DNA from 4 places in the Paenibacillus sp. ISL-20 genome. Region 1 is predicted to be linked to each of the others. Evidence: predicted binding sites of a transcription regulator. Region 1 holds the regulator's gene; each other region holds the start of a gene.

What was found. Region 1 encodes Rex, which represses fermentation and respiration genes when NADH is low (regulators of the CRP and FNR family bind a similar motif). Its sites were predicted from a motif close to TTGTGAAATATTTCACAA; they were not measured.
Region 2: a site for Rex is predicted at 1,882-1,899, ahead of hcp (hydroxylamine reductase). Genes of this name have one in related genera too.
Region 3: a site for Rex is predicted at 2,077-2,094, ahead of qoxA (cytochrome aa3 quinol oxidase subunit II). Genes of this name have one in related genera too.
Region 4: a site for Rex is predicted at 2,149-2,166, ahead of nadA (quinolinate synthase NadA). Genes of this name have one in related genera too.

Annotation. Positions count from the first base shown of each region.
Region 1 covers NZ_JAGGRD010000009.1:37,595-41,755, reverse strand. The annotation lists gene dinG (ATP-dependent DNA helicase DinG) at 1-1,516, shown strand, start outside; gene J7E85_RS05555 (redox-sensing transcriptional repressor Rex) at 1,590-2,255, shown strand; gene J7E85_RS05550 (amidohydrolase) at 2,230-3,531, shown strand; gene J7E85_RS05545 (cell wall elongation regulator TseB-like domain-containing protein) at 3,563-4,081, shown strand.
Region 2 covers NZ_JAGGRD010000007.1:11,989-16,149, forward strand. The annotation lists gene hcp (hydroxylamine reductase) at 68-1,753, opposite strand; gene J7E85_RS05155 (2-oxoacid:acceptor oxidoreductase family protein) at 1,961-2,983, shown strand; gene J7E85_RS05160 (thiamine pyrophosphate-dependent enzyme) at 2,980-4,161, shown strand, end outside.
Region 3 covers NZ_JAGGRD010000003.1:21,375-25,535, reverse strand. The annotation lists gene qoxB (cytochrome aa3 quinol oxidase subunit I) at 1-788, opposite strand, end outside; gene qoxA (cytochrome aa3 quinol oxidase subunit II) at 852-1,856, opposite strand; gene J7E85_RS02955 (ABC transporter permease) at 2,678-3,340, shown strand; gene J7E85_RS02950 (aminotransferase-like domain-containing protein) at 3,483-4,161, opposite strand, start outside.
Region 4 covers NZ_JAGGRD010000015.1:43,777-47,937, forward strand. The annotation lists gene ftsH (ATP-dependent zinc metalloprotease FtsH) at 1-2,012, shown strand, start outside; gene nadA (quinolinate synthase NadA) at 2,242-3,180, shown strand; gene nadB (L-aspartate oxidase) at 3,219-4,161, shown strand, end outside.

The sequences.
Region 1 (4,161 bases):
AGCGAATCATCAGCTGCTTCCGAGTTATGAGCGTCTCGTCATTGATGAAGCGCATCATCTGGAGGACGTCGCCGGCAAGCACCTTGGCTTGCAAATGAAATATTTTTCGGTTGTCCATACGCTGACCCGTATGTACAAAGACAGCCGCAGCGGTCAGCTTCCGGCTCTTCGCCAGCTGCTGCAAGCATCATCGCATGAGAAGGCTGTCGAGTGGTCCTCCATCATAGACCGGATTTATCCGGATCTGATCACCGCAAAAGAGAATTGGGACCGGCTCAGCGATCAATTGTTCGGACTGCTTCCGGAACGCGGAGACGCGACTCCAGGGGATGCCGGTCAATTCTCGCTTCGCTTATCGCCTCTGAAGAAGCCGAAGGATTGGGATTCGCTGGCCGAGCTGGAGCATCAAATTCATGTGACGCTAGGCGATGTCGTTCGCAAGGGTGACAAGCTGATCGCCGAAATGAAGGAAGATCTGGACGACTACAGCGCGGACAGTCTGTTAACAGACCTATCGGGTCTGTTTAAGGACCTGGCCGCACACCGCGAGGACCTGAGGTCCTTCATGGCTCTGAATGATGAAGGCACGGTATACTGGATGGAGGCTAACGGGAATTTCCGCGGCAAATCGATGCAGCTTTATGCAGTGCCTGTCGATGTAAGCACCCACTTGAAGGAATTGTTTTTTGACAAGAAACAAAGCGTGATCCTGACATCGGCGACCTTGTCGGTGGATAAATCGTTTCAGTTCATGATCGAGAACTTGGGTCTTCAGGAAGCGGCAGATAGCGGCAACCTGAACACGGTTCTGCTGCCATCCCCGTTTAATTACAGGGAGCAGGCCCTCCTTGTCGTGCCGCGCGATTTTCCGAGCGTGAAGGGCTCGGTCGGGGATGCACTCTTTGTGAATACACTTGTGCAATCATTGGCCGATACGGCAATCGCTACGCATGGCCGCATGCTTGTGCTGTTCACCTCGTACCGCATGCTGCGTCAGGTGCACGAGCCGTTGAAGGAGGCGCTGGCATCCAGCGATATTACGGTACTGGGACAAGGGATGGACGGAACCAGCCGTACCAAGTTAATCCGGAGATTCCAGGATACCAGCGCTTCGGTCCTGCTGGGTACCAGCTCCTTCTGGGAAGGGGTAGACATACCTGGTGAGGCGCTCACTTGCCTTGCGATCGTCCGGCTGCCGTTCCAGCCGCCGAATCATCCCTTGGTCGAAGCCAAGAGCGAATTGCTGCAGCAGCAGAAGAAGAACCCGTTCATGAAGCTTTCGGTTCCGCAAGCGGTCATTCGCTTCAAACAGGGATTTGGCCGACTGGTGCGGACCGCGCAAGATAAGGGGATTGTCATTGTCTACGATACCCGGGTCATTGAATCCTATTACGGGAAATATTTCTTATATTCTTTGCCGGGGCCGAAGATGGAGCATATGCCGACAGAGGGGATCGTTCCCCGAATTTCGGAATGGCTGCAGGAAGAGGCAGGCGTAGAGAACCAAGCTGAATAAAAGTGAAACAATGAACGAAATGATCGGTCACAAAAAAATGTAGTTATTAACCTATTATTTAGGGGGAGCATGAATGAAATCGGAAAAAATTTCGGAAGCCGTGGTCCGCAGATTACCTGTATACTTGCGCTATTTGAATGAGCTTCAGAAAAGGGAGGTTTCCACGGTTTCCTCCCAGGAACTGGGACAAAAACTGGACCTCAACCCTGCTCAAATTCGTAAGGACCTAGCGTATTTCGGTGATTTTGGACGGAAAGGGATCGGATATGACGTATCTTATCTGATCGAGAAAATTCGCCAGATTCTAAAGCTGGACCAGAAGATCAATGTCGCATTGATTGGGGCCGGTAATCTTGGACATGCATTATCGAATTACAATGCATTTCTGAAGGACAATATGAAGATTGTGGCGGTTTTCGATTCGTATTCTCCCAAAGTTGGTATGAAAATTAACAATTTGGTTGTACAGCCGATGGAGGAACTGGAGAAGACGGTTCATGAGTACGGCATTCGTATCGGGATAATCACCGTTCCGGATTTTGAAGCGCAGAATGTAGCCAATCAGCTTATCGCCGCAGGCATCGAGGCTATCCTGAATTTTGCGCCAACCATCCTGAAAGCCCCATCCCATATCCGGATTCATACGGCTGATTTCACTACGGATTTGCAGAGTTTGGCCTATTATTTGGATAACGGTAAGGAGGATGCAGCACATGACGACAACGAAGTGGATGGTTAAGAACGGAACGTTTGCGGTACTAGAGGAAGGAAGATCCGTGTTACGCGGATATATGGTTGTGGAGAATGACCGGATAACCTACCTGGGTGAAGAAGAGCCACCCGTCCAAGAGGGAACAGAAATTATCGACGGAACTCATCTGTTTTTCCTACCTGGGTTGGTGAACACGCACGGACATGCAGCGATGTCGCTGCTCCGCGGTTATGGCGACGATCTGGCACTGCAGGTATGGCTTCAGGAAAAAATGTGGCCTATGGAAGCCAAATTCACGGCCGACGATGTATACTGGGGAACCGCACTCTCCGTGCTGGAGATGATCAAAGGTGGAACCACGACGTTTGTGGATATGTATGATCATATGGATCAGGTTGCTAAGGTTGTGCAGGATTCAGGAATGCGCGGCGTTCTGACACGCGGTGTGATTGGATTATGTCCGCCTGAGGTGCAGCAGCAGAAGCTGGATGAGGCGGTTGCATTCGCGAAAGACTGGCATGGCAAGGCTGACGGGAGAATTACGACGATGATATCGCCGCATGCACCTTATACATGCCCGCCGGATTTCATCGAAAAATTCGTTCAGGCATCCCATGATTTGAATCTGCCTTTGCATACCCATATGTCCGAAACGGAAACGGAAGTAGCTCAGAATGTAAATGACTACGGACTTCGCCCTGTCGCCCATTTGGAGAAGCTTGGCATGTTCTCCCGTCCAACGCTGCTTGCGCATGCCGTCCATCTGACCGATGAAGAAATCGATATCCTGGCCAAGCATCAAGTCATGGTGTCGCATAATCCAGGCAGCAATTTGAAGCTTGCCAGCGGCATTGCACGCGTGCCTGCACTGCTGAAAGCCGGGGTCACCGTGTCATTGGGTACCGATGGACCTGCGAGCAATAATAATCTGGATATGTTTGAAGAGATGCGTCTGGCGGCATTGATTCATAAAGGGATAAGCGGGGATCCAACCGCAATTCCTGCATCTGAAGCGCTTCGGATGGGTACAGAGTATGGAGCTAAGTCAGCCTTCCTTGCGGATATCGGTACGCTTGCGGTAGGTATGAAAGCAGATATGATCGCACTGAATACGGATCAGGCGCACTTTCTTCCGAAGACGGATTACATTTCTCATGCTATCTACTCCGCTAGTGCGAAGGATGTTGAGCATGTATGGGTTGACGGTAAGCAGGTAGTGAAGAATGGCGCGAGTCTTACTCTCGATGAGGAACGTATCCGCCGGGAAGCGCAGCGTGCCTTTGAGCGTCTTACAACCCTCTAGGGAATAATCAAGGGGAGCGAGGAAGACGGATTTGAAGAAAAAAACGAAGTGGATATTGCTGAGTGTGTCCAGCGTGCTGCTGTTACTGCTTGGTCTACAGCTCTATTATTCATATGTTATGAAAGATACTTGGAATGAAGAAAGAATGGCAATTGTTGCCGCCAAACAGCATGGCCAATTGGTTACGTCCGGGAAGACCTATAAATCGGTGTGGGGCGAGGATAATAACTATTGGGTGGTAAGCGGGAAGGATCAGGACAATCAAGATCGTATGGTATGGGTGAAATTTACGGATGACAACGTACCTGTTGAAGGTGCTGAGGCTGTCCAGTCCGTTTTATTGAATACGGGGATATCAGAAGCCCAGATGCGGGATCAGATCTATAACGAATTGCCTGGCGTGGAAATTAAGAGGTTGCTGCCTGGAATGTATGAGGGCGAGTATGCATGGCAGCTGCAGTATGAACACAACGGTCAGCGCGGGTATCGGTTTTATCGTTTTCAAGATGGTAACACCATCGGGAATGACATTATTCTTCCAAATCAATAAAAATGTAGTAAGAGGAGAGGCGCCCTTTAATATTCATAGGGTGCCTCTCTTTTCTTTTAGTAATTGTAAGCGCATTCAGA
Region 2 (4,161 bases), on a different contig from region 1:
CAAGTTCTTTTTTCTTTTGGCCCTGTGCCTTAACTTAATGACATTGCCCGGCGAGGGCATTCTTTTTTTAGGCACCAAGGAACATGTTCATGTCATCTTCCACATTGGTAATGCCGCCGATACCGAAGTTTTCCACGAGGACTTTGGCGACGTTAGGCGACAGGAATGCAGGGAGCGTAGGGCCCAGATGAATATTTTTAACGCCAAGATATAGTAGGGCAAGCAGCACGATAACCGCTTTTTGCTCATACCAGGCAATGTTATAGGAAATCGGCAAATCATTAATATCCTCAAGGCCGAATACTTCCTTCAGCTTCAATGCAATCACGACTAGGGAGTAAGAATCATTACATTGACCAGCGTCCAGGACCCGCGGAATACCGCCGATTTCGCCTAGATCCAGTTTATTGTATTTGTATTTGGCACAACCTGCAGTTAGAATGACCGTGTCTGTTGGAAGTTCAGCCGCAAAATCGGTGTAATAGTTGCGGGATTTCATCCGTCCATCGCAGCCGGCCATGACGAAGAAGCGGCGGATTGCCCCGGATTTCACGGCATCGACGACTTGATCGGCCACATTCATCACAGCGGCATGAGCGAAACCGCCGATGATCTCACCCGTTTCAAGTTCCGTTGGAGCGGGGCATCCTTTCGCTTGCTCGATCAGTGCGGAGAAGTCTTTGGGAGCACCGTCTTTTCCTTCTGGAATATGGCGGACACCCGGAAACCCAGTGTTGCCTGTTGTATATATACGGTCCTTGTAACTGTCTTTCGGCGGAACGATACAGTTGGTCGTCATTAATATCGGTCCGTTAAAGGCTGCGAATTCGCTATTCTGCTTCCACCAGGCATTCCCGTAATTGCCTACAAAATGCTCATATTTCTTGAATGCCGGATAATAGTGGGCAGGCAGCATTTCACTATGCGTGTACACGTCCACGCCGGTTCCTTCCGTCTGCTTCAGCAGCTCCTCCAGATCCTTCAGATCATGACCGCTGATGAGAATGCCGGGCCGGTTTCTTACCCCGATATTTACCTTCGTAATTTCCGGATTTCCGTAAACAGAGGTGTTCGCTTCATCAAGCATCGCCATGGCGTTTACGCCGTATTTACCGGTTTCCATCGTCAAAGCTACCAGATCTTGCACTTCAAGGCTGTCGTCAAGCGTGGCGGCAAGCGCACGGCGCATAAAACGGTTTAATTCGTTATCATCCTTCTCCAGATGAAGCGCGTGGTACGTATAAGCAGCCATCCCCTTCAAGCCGTAAGTAATTAATTCGCGCAGCGAGCGGATGTCTTCATTGCCGGTCGAGAGGACACCAACCGTACGTGCTTTTTCATCAAAAGAAGCTTCGTTATCCGCTTGCCAGACGGCAGCATCAGGGAGATTGGCGGTTCCTTCCGGATATTGTTCGTTATAATAGGTGCGCACCTCGCCGCGGAGCTCTATCGCTTCCCGGACTCTTCCCACAAAAACCTCGCGGTCAAAGTTGGCGTTCGTAATCGTTGCAAACAAGGAGTCCATAATAAACAGCGATACGCGCTGTTCAAGCACCTCCGGCAGCCGGACATCCAGACTGAGAAAAGAGATGCCTTTCAGCAGATAAATCAGCAAATCCTGCAGGTTTGCCACATCATGCGGTTTGCCGCATACTCCGACAATGGTGCAGCCTGTTTCTTTTGATGCTTCCTGACATTGAAAGCAGAACATGGACGGCTGATGCTTTAAGGTCTCTTGGGCGTTGTTATTCATTGTTTCTCCTCCAATTTCGTGATTATTTGTCGTAAGGTCAGTATAAGATTGCCTCGCAATTGGACTGTTGAAGACAGTATACTTCGCTCCCACAACCGACATAGTGATTGGAATCACAATTTCTTAAGTAGTGAGTTTAATCACAAACCTGGTCGGTTTCTTCTTTTAAACTGGAATTAATGATCTAAGAAGAAATGAGGAGAGCACATGTCGATTTTACCCCGAAAGAATGAACTGGGATTTTTCGAGATCCGTCTCGAATCCATCGGCGGGCTTGGCGCCAATCTGGCCGGAAAAATGCTGGCCGAAGCTGGGGTTACCGGCTCCGGACTTAACGGTTCGAATTTTTCCAGCTATGGTTCGGAGAAAAAGGGGTCGCCGGTGAAGAGTTTCGTAAGGTTCTGCGATCCCGAGGTGGAAATCCGAGATCACAGTCCCATTGAGCAGCCGCATGTCGTCGGCGTATTTCATGAAGCATTGTATAAGACGATAGATGTCATAAGCGGATTACAGCCTGATGGAACGGTGCTTGTGAATACGGCTCGAGACCTTTCCGAAGTGGCCGTGGATCTGAACATGACGCAGGGAACGCTGGCCGTAGTTGATGCGCTGAAAATTTCCGTTGAGGAAAAAACCAAAGTGAATACGGCAATGCTGGGGGCTTTGTTCCGGATTTGCAGCTTCCTAAACCCGGACGATATGCGGCAGGTTATTCGCACAACATTTGAGAAAAAGCTGCCCCACCTCGTGGAGGCGAATTTGCGAACCTTTGACAGAGGATATAACGAAGTCCAGTTCCTTTCCTTGGGAAATGGCTCAGAGCTTATAGACCCAATCGCTTTCGCAAGACCGCAGCCGATTCTTGGATATGCAACGCAGGAGCTGGGCGGGATTCTGAACGTTACGGCGAACAGTGTCCTGAAGGATCTTAGCGGCTCCCGGCAGGGATATTTGCCAGAGTACAAGATCGAGGACTGCATTCACTGTGCCGCGTGCGATACGGTATGTCCGGATTTCTGCATCGTGTGGGAGAAGAAACCGGATAAGCGCGGCAACATGCAGATGTTTATGAAAGGCATCGATTATCAGTATTGCAAAGGCTGCTTGAAGTGTATCGAAGCTTGTCCGACCACCGCTTTAGCTGCCATGTTAGAAGAGCCGTATTATGCGGAGCAGCATCGTGTGCCGCAATCATTTCCCTATTTAACTGCGGAGGGAGTCAGATCATGAATATGCAAATTCAAGAAACAACGGAGAACAAGCTGGCGGCCGCTCAAACGGCAGTCTTCGAATCGGGCAACGAAATGGCTGCCATGGCGGCTGCCCAGATTAACTATCACATTATGGGTTATTTTCCGATTACACCTTCTACGGAAATCGCCCAATATCTTGACATGATGCGTACACGCGGCGAACATGACATCAAGCTGATTCCAGCTGACGGCGAACATGGATCGGCGGGGATTTGCTACGGTGCGGCCGCAGCCGGAGCACGGGTATTCAATGCTACCAGCGCGAATGGTTTCCTGTATATGATCGAACAGCTTCCTGTGCAGGCGGGCACACGTTTCCCGATGGTCATGAATTTGGTGACGCGTGCGGTCAGCGGACCGCTGGATATTCGCGGTGACCATTCGGATCTTTACTACGGTCTGAACACTGGCTGGGTGATTTTGACCGCTCGTTCACCGCAGGCAGTGTATGACATGAATATCATGGCGCTGCGTATCGCGGAACATGAAGACGTACGCCTGCCGGTCATTGTAGCTTATGACGGATTTTTCACATCGCACCAGAAACGCCGGGTACAAATATTTACGAACCGGGAAACCGTTCAGGAGTTTGTAGGGGAAAAGGCGCCTGAATATCCACATGTGCTGGATGAGAACAACCCGATCGTTGTTGGGGCTTATATGAACGGCGACGATTTGATGAACAACCACTTCCAACAGTCAAACGCCATGTACCGTGCGGGCGAGGTGTTCGAGGAAGTGGCAGAGGAATACGCAGCTTTATCCGGAAGATCCTATTCGCCGCTTGATCTGTACCGAATGGAAGACGCGGAGGTTGCTTTATTCCTGCTCAATTCGGCGGCCGAATCCTCCAAAGACGTCGTGGATCGGCTGCGGGCGAGAGGAATTAAAGCGGGCGTAATCAGTCCGAATATTCTCCGGCCGTTCCCGGCAAGAGAAATCCGCGAGGCGTTGACAGATGTCAAAGCACTACTGGTTGGCGAACGTGCCGATTCTTACGGTGCACACGGGGCCAATCTGACCCATGAGGTCAAAGCGGCCCTGCAGGAAATCCGTGGTCCGCAGCCTATTGTGCTGTCCCGCATATTTGGTCTTGGCGGGAAAGACTATTACGCGGATGACGCGGAAGCTTTTTTTGCCTTGACGATCGAGGCA
Region 3 (4,161 bases), on a different contig from region 1:
CCGTTGGCCATCGTGAAGAATTGCGAACCAAAGACGCGGTCGAACATCATAAGCAAGAGCGCAATCGTAAGTACAGGGAAAGCAAAGATAATAATGACGCAAGTGATCAATACAGACCACGTAAACATCGGCATGCGCATCAGGGTCATGCCCGGAGCACGCATCTTCAGAATCGTCACGATAAAGTTCAGACCTGTCAGCAAGGTACCAATCCCTGAAATCTGAAGCGCCAGCGAGTAGTAGTTATTGCCGACCGTCGGACTGAACTCGATACTGGCCAGCGGGAAATAGGCGGACCAGCCGGCATCCGGCGAGCCTCCGATTACGAAGGAAATGTTGAACAGCATCGCGCCGGCAAAGAACAGCCAGAAGCTGATTGCGTTCAGTTTAGGGAAAGCTACGTCACGGGCACCGATCTGAAGCGGAATGATGACGTTCATCAGACCGAAGATAAACGGCATCGCCATAAAGAGGATCATGATGACCCCGTGAGTCGTGAATACTTCATTATAATGCTGACCGTTCAGAAACTTCATGTCCGGCGCAGCGGTTTGCGCACGCATCATGATCGCGTCCACGCCTCCGCGGAACAGCATGATCAATGCACAGATGATGTACATGACCCCAATTCTTTTGTGATCCACGGTTGTGAGCCATTCCCGCCAGAGATAACCCCACTTCTTGTAAAAGGTTAAACCGAAGAGGATTGCAAGCGAGACGAGAACAATACTCACCATGGCACCGTAAATTAACGGATCACCGGTAACGAAAAATTCGTCCCATTTCATAAAGGCCTAGCTCCTTTCTGGATGTATGAAGTAGATCGGGTGAAGAACGTTTTCCTCACCGATTTAATGTCCTTCATGTTGATGATTTGGACTTTCTTCAGCCGGGGAGTCCGGCAGCGGTTCGTTTGGATCCACGTTCGTTTCGCTGTCAAATTCCGTTTCTTCCGTTGTTGCAGGATCCGGGTGGACCTCTTTATGGTTCTGATGCTCCTCATTGCCGTTGACATCACCGCCATGGTGATGGTCTTCGGATGGCGGCGGGCTGAATTCCAAATGTGTGTTGGAGAAGGTCATTCGTCCGACATGCGCGGTATCCAGAAGCTTCTTGAACTCATCTTCCTTCAGTTCAGGCGCGGTATCCTTTACATCCTGAACCCACTCATCGTACTCGGCAGAGGTCATGGCAAGGGCTTCGAACTCCATATGGGCAAAACCTTCGCCGTTGAAGTTCGCGTTACGGCCCATCATCGAACCTGGTACGTCGGCAACCATGTTCAGCTTGGTAATCATGTCGCTCATCGCATACTTCTGCCCGTGAAGCTGAGGGATCCAGAAGCTTGTGATCGGACCGAAAGAGTAGAGACGGAATTCGATCGGACGGTTGGTTGGAATGTTGACGTAATTGACGGTCTCAATACCTTCTTCCGGATAGCTGAAGTGCCATTTCCAGTTCGAAGAGGAAGCGTAAATGACCAAAGGCTTTTGGTTTTCGTATCCTTCAGGAACGTTCTCGACGGCGACCGTCGTTTTGACGGTTACCACAGAGAGCACGGCAACGATCAAAATCGGAATGGCAGTCCACAGAATTTCCAGCCATTTGTTGCCCTCTTCATGAGGCGGTTCGTAACCTTCGTTGGATTTCTTGGCTCGATATTTTGTGAGCATGTAGATATAGAGCGCGTAAACAACCGCTAGTATTCCGACCATCATGAGAATGGAGAATATGATTGTATCGGATAGGGTTCTCGCAGCCGGTCCTTTCGGATCTAATACCGTGATCGAGCTGCAGCCCGATAAGAGCAAGGTAAAGCATAAAAACAATGCAAATAACGGCCCTCTTTTGTTCATGATGTACCCCTTTCCTTGAAACGTTCGTTCGATTCAATGTTACTAACACATCTATAGTAGAAAGTTCCGGTCGGCTTTGCAAAACACATAAATTTGTATAATTAACAGATAAACCCACATTCGTGTCAATGTATGTAATTTTATGTGTTCAATTTGTTACAAAAGGGGAGGGTTGTGAGCGAAATCATTGTAGTGGCGCGGTTTTGAGGCAGTTCATAGTTTGTTCAAACTTTCACGAGAGTTACCAGTTTCGTCACAATTCCGGGCCTGTTTTTCGCCACAATTCTCCTCTGATCTTGCTGAATAAATCCCAGTATTGATAAGGGTTTAGACTTGTATGTATATTATTTCACAATTAGATTGAAGCGATATTTTATTTCCAATTTACTTATTTCACCAAAAGTATCGAATAGGCTTGTGATATAATATAACTAAAATTTGGAACGTTATTTTATACTGGGAACCTTGAGTTTGCTTGAGTGGAAAGAGAGGGGACGATGTGCGGTCGTTCTGGATATGGTTTATATTTCTTGGTTTAAGCTGGATTTTTGCCTTCCTCCCTGTGATCCAACATGGCAATCCTGACCAATTTCCTTGGAGATTGGGGAGCAGCGCCATTTTCTTCACGGCCTTTTTTCTATCGCCGTTATACCGCGCCAAGCCTGCAATGCTATTTGTCACACTGCTCGTTGCGTCTTTATTCTCCATGATCTCCTTATGGCCAACCAGCACAAGTGCATCAAACCCATACATTCTACTGGTTTATTCCATTCTGGCAGGAAAAGCCGTGTATCGGCTTCCGCGAGCACGTACATGTTTATATGGAGAAACCGCCCTTGCGTCTCCAATCCGAGTCGCAGGATGGGGGAGAACTCGTTCGTCATGATATGGGACTTCAGCTGCTGTTCGGATTTTCGTTATTCCTAGTGATGTTTACCGTTGGGTTCAAGGTGAATACGATTACGAAAGATAAAGCATCCGGCGTTTGGAACCGGCTCATTCTGTCTCCTGTCCGAAAAACGGAAATGTATATGGGTCACCTATTATACAGCTCTTTGATCGGCGTCTTGCAGATCATCCTGGTGCTGCTCATCTTTCGTTATGGTTTCGGCTTCAACTTAGGCGACCAATATGACTTGCTGCTGCTAGTCATTGTAATCTATACACTGACCATCGTCGCTTTATCGATGCTCTTGGTCGGCATATTGCAGTCACCTGAGCAATTTGGGACGTTGTTTCCGTCCATCATTCCAATTATGCCGCTCATCAGTGGGGTATATATGCCGCCAGGTACAATCACGAATCCGATTCTGCTTGGCATTGCGGAGGTCATTCCGCTGACCCATGCCATGAAAGCATTGACGGGAATAGCCGTGTACGGTTACGGCATCGCGGATCTCTGGCTCCCAATTTCCAAATTGCTGCTCATCGGGGTGTTGTGCATGGGCATAGGAATTAATCTGATGGAACGTCGTCATGTGTAAAAGAGGATCGTCGGCAAGAAGAATGTCGTTTTGTAGAAATCGGAAAATCGCCGTACCTCCGAAATAAGATAGCAAAAGTGGCACACTGACAATAGGAATGGGCCTTCCCTGTGGATCAAAGTCCGGGGGAGGGCCCTTTTTCTTATGATACCGCATGGAGGCGGATAAGCTCCGCAAGCCGGATAAGCCCGCTTTCCAGCTGATTGTACGAGGCGTAAGCATAGGATAGGCGCAGATGCTGCTGGTCGTTACGATCATATATATTTCCGGGATTAAGCAAAATGCTCTCCCTCAGCGCTTGTTCAAAAAAAGGGCGAATGGAGAGGGGGTTCTTGATGCAAAGCCAAATATAGAATCCGCCTTGAGGGATATTCCAGCGTGCGATATCGTGGAAATATTGCTCCAGTAACGACAGGGTAAAGTCTCGGCGTCTCATCAGCTCTGCACGGATCTGATCGAGATGATCATCATATAACCCGCTGGAGAGCCATTCGGCGACGGCATGCTGGGAAAGTGAGCTGGAGCCGTAATCGGTTTGCATTTTGATGTCGGACAGCCGGTCGATGACCGGCTCAGGCCCGACGATCCATCCGATGCGCAGCCCGGGACCCAGGGTCTTGGACATGCTGCCCATATAGAGCACTAGGCCTTGTTTATCCGAAGCTTTCAGAGGGAGGGGTGAGGGGGTGTCTAACCATAAATCCCCATACACGTCATCCTCGATTAAGGGCAGCCTTTCCTGAGCGCAAATCCGAAGCAGCTCTGCTCGTCTGTCGGAAGACATTAGCGTTCCGGTAGGGTTATGAAAGGCAGGGATGGTA
Region 4 (4,161 bases), on a different contig from region 1:
TACAATTCGTTACTAATGGCGGCGAGCAAGCCGATGCCCCTAGTTATAATCAACTGCGGCAGGAAGTCAAAGCTAACAACATAGAGGAAATGACGGTACAATTTGACGGTTACGCTTATCTGGTGACCGGTAAGTATAGGGAGATTTCCGAAGAGAAAAAATCGGAGAATTTCTCAACCTATATTCCTGCCACGGATGCAGCGATGCAAGAGCTGACTGCAGCCAGTGACAGCAATAATGTCAAACTGTCCGTGCAGCCAATGGAAGGCCAAAGCATTTGGCTGACATTGCTTTCATCCTTTATTCCGCTCATCATTATGTTTGTTCTGTTCTTCTTCCTGTTTAATCAGGCCCAAGGCGGCGGCGGCAAAGTGATGAACTTTGGTAAGAGCAAAGCCCGCTTATATAATGAAGAGAAGAAACGGATTACATTTGAAGATGTAGCCGGAGCAGATGAAGAGAAGCAGGAACTTATTGAAGTTGTTGACTTCTTGAAAGATCCGCGCAAGTTTAACACGGTTGGCGCTCGCATTCCGAAGGGCGTTCTGCTTGTCGGTCCTCCGGGAACAGGTAAGACGCTCCTGGCTCGTGCCGTTGCTGGTGAAGCAGGAGTGCCATTCTTCAGTATTTCCGGTTCCGACTTTGTTGAGATGTTTGTCGGTGTAGGTGCTTCTCGTGTACGTGACTTGTTCGAGAACGCGAAGAAGAATGCACCATGTATCATCTTCATTGATGAGATTGATGCTGTGGGTCGTCAGCGTGGCGCCGGACTTGGCGGCGGTCATGACGAGCGTGAGCAGACACTCAACCAGTTGCTGGTTGAAATGGACGGTTTCGGAGCGAACGAAGGCATTATCATCGTTGCTGCGACCAACCGCCCGGACATTTTGGACCCGGCGCTTCTTCGTCCGGGACGTTTTGACCGTCAGATTACCGTAGATCGCCCGGATGTGAAGGGCCGTGAAGCCGTACTGAAGGTTCATGCACGCAACAAACCATTGACGAAGGATGTTAAACTTGACATCATTGCCAAACGTACAACCGGTTTTACAGGCGCCGATCTGGAGAATCTCCTGAACGAGGCTGCCTTGATTGCGGCTCGCCGCAATCGTAAAGATATCTCCATGCGAGAAGTGGATGAGGCGATTGACCGTGTTATCGTCGGTACGGAGAAACGCAGCCGCGTGATCAGTGATCGCGAGAAACGTATCGTAGCTTACCATGAAGCAGGTCACACCATTGTGGGTTACTTCCTGGAGCATGCGGATACGGTGCACAAGGTAACGATTATTCCTCGTGGCCGTGCCGGTGGATATGTCATCATGATGCCGAAGGAAGATCGGATGCTCGTGACGAAGCAGGAATTGCTGGATCGCGTAACCGGTTTGCTTGGCGGCCGTGTTGCTGAGGAGCTGTTCATCGGTGAAATCGGAACCGGAGCATACAGTGACTTTCAGCAAGCGACGGGTATTATCCGCAGCATGGTTATGGAATACGGTATGAGTGAGAAGCTCGGACCGATGCAGTTCGGTACATCCCAAGGACAAGTGTTCCTTGGACGTGATATCGGACATGAGCAGAACTATAGTGATCGAATCGCTTATGAGATCGATCAGGAAATGCAGCGATTCATTAATGATTGCTATGAGAAATGTAAAGAGATCCTGAATAAGCATGCTAAAGAGGTTCACCTGATTGCGAACACGCTCCTCGAGATGGAAACGCTGGAGCTTGAGCAAATCAAGAATCTCATTGAGACCGGATCAGCTGAAGGCAACGGCAGTGGCGACGGTGAAGGAGAAGGTTCTACCGAGAATGGTGAACCGATCATCGACAATATTGGCGACGTAAAAGTTCGTATCCAAGGGAAAGAAGACGGCGAGCAGCCGACTTCCACGGAAGAAATTCCGAACAACCCGATGGATTCGAATGATCCTGGGCCGGAGCGCAAAGATTCCGAGCGCAAGGATCCTCCAGGCGGATCGGACAACGGTAACAGCAGCTTAACGTAATATTCGCTGATAAAACATCGAATACCGAATAAAATTGAAGAACCGGAGAACGATAATTCGTTTTCCGGTTCTTTTTGTGCTTTCTATCACATTGACAGGGGGCAGAACGAACGTGTACATTAGTTGTTAAATAAGGATGCGCATCCTTTCACAAAGGTGGAAACCATCCTGAAAGTCACATGGTCATCAGCGGCGAACCGCCGGATTACATAAAGGGAGAGGGTCGATCATGGAAGCTTTGGCACTGGAGCGTAAGGCAGAACAGAACCGTGAACTGCGTGAGCGGTTAATGCAATTGAAGAAGGAACGTAACGCAATCATTTTGGCTCATTATTATCAACGGGACGAAATACAAGAGGTCGCTGATTTCCGGGGGGATTCCTTCCTGCTAGCGCAGAAGGCAGCACAAACCGATGCTGAGGTCATCGTATTTTGCGGTGTGCATTTTATGGGCGAGAGCGCTAAAATTCTGGCACCGGGCAAGACGGTTCTTATACCGGATGAGCGGGCCGGCTGCCCTATGGCGGATATGGTGAACGTTGACGGACTGCGGAAGCTGAAAGCGCAGCATCCGAATGCGAAAGTGGTCACATACATCAATTCATCGGCTGAGATCAAAGCCGAAACGGATATCTGCTGTACGTCATCCAATGCCGTGAAAGTGATTCAGTCGGTGGATTCGGATGAAATCATATGGGTGCCTGATAAAAACCTGGGACATTATGTTCAGCAGCATACCGACAAGAAGCTCATTATCTGGGAAGGGTATTGCAACACGCATGACATGCTGACGGTTAAGGATGTCGTCGAGATGAGGGCCAAATATCCTCATGCTGAATTTGTGGTGCATCCGGAATGCCGTCCAGAGGTTGTTGCGATGGGCGATTTTGTAGGGAGTACCACCGCTATCCTGGAGTATTGCAAAAATTCATCTGCCAAGGAGTTTATCGTGGGCACCGAGGATGGAACCGGATATCAGCTTCGATTGGATAGCCCGGATAAATCGTTCCACTTCGCTACGAAGTTCCTGGTGTGTCCGAATATGAAAGTGAATAACCTCAAAAAGCTGGTTAAAGCGTTGGAAACGATGAAGCCGCAAATTTATGTGCCGCCGGTCGTTGCAGAGAAAGCCAGAACTTCATTAGAGCGCATGTTACAAGTTAAGTAGCATGCGCTACTCTTTCGTGAAAAGACAGGTGAGGCATCGTGATACCGCAGTATTTAATTGATTTTGAGCTGAACGATCTTCCGGTCATTGAGACGGATGTCATCGTGATCGGTTCAGGCATTGCGGGTTTATATACGGCGATCATGGCAAGCACGACTCAGAATGTGCTATTGATTACGAAGAAATCGCTGCTCGAAAGCAACACGCGTTATGCACAGGGAGGGATTGCAGCCGTAACAGCCGAGGATGACTCTCCGGCCTACCACCGGAAGGACACCCTCCTGGCAGGGGCGGGCCTATGTTCATCTGCCGCAGTGGATGTGCTTGTAAACGAGGGTCCGGTCGGTGTTCAAGAGCTGATTCGGCTCGGTACGATGTTTGATGTGGAGAATGGCGAGCTCGCACTGACCCAAGAAGGCGCGCACAGTCACCGCCGGATCCTTCATGCCAACGGGGATGCAACCGGGTATGAAATCGTGCGTGCCCTTTCCATTCAGGTTGAAATGCTTCACAATGTAGAGGTGTGGGACGATCATTTTGTCATTGACCTGATTACCGAGCAGGGAGAGTGTCATGGCGCTTTGGTACAGATGCCGGACGGAAAACGGGTATTCGTACGTGGACAGGCGACGGTGATGTGTTCCGGCGGCGCCGGTCAATTGTACCGGTATACGACCAATCCGGAGGTTGCCACAGCGGATGGCGTTGCCATGGCTTATCGGGCAGGCGCAGAAATTCGGGATATGGAGTTTATACAGTTCCACCCGACAGCGCTTAGTTATCCGGGGGCGCCCCGATTCCTTATATCAGAGGCGGTTCGCGGTGAAGGTGCTGTTCTTCGGAATATACGAGGGGAACGGTTCATGCCCAAATACCATGATTTGCTGGAGCTTGCGCCGCGGGATATTGTAGCGCGTGCCATTGTCAGTGAGATGGAAGCAACGGGGTCTACCTTTGTTTATCTGGATATTACCCAAGAGT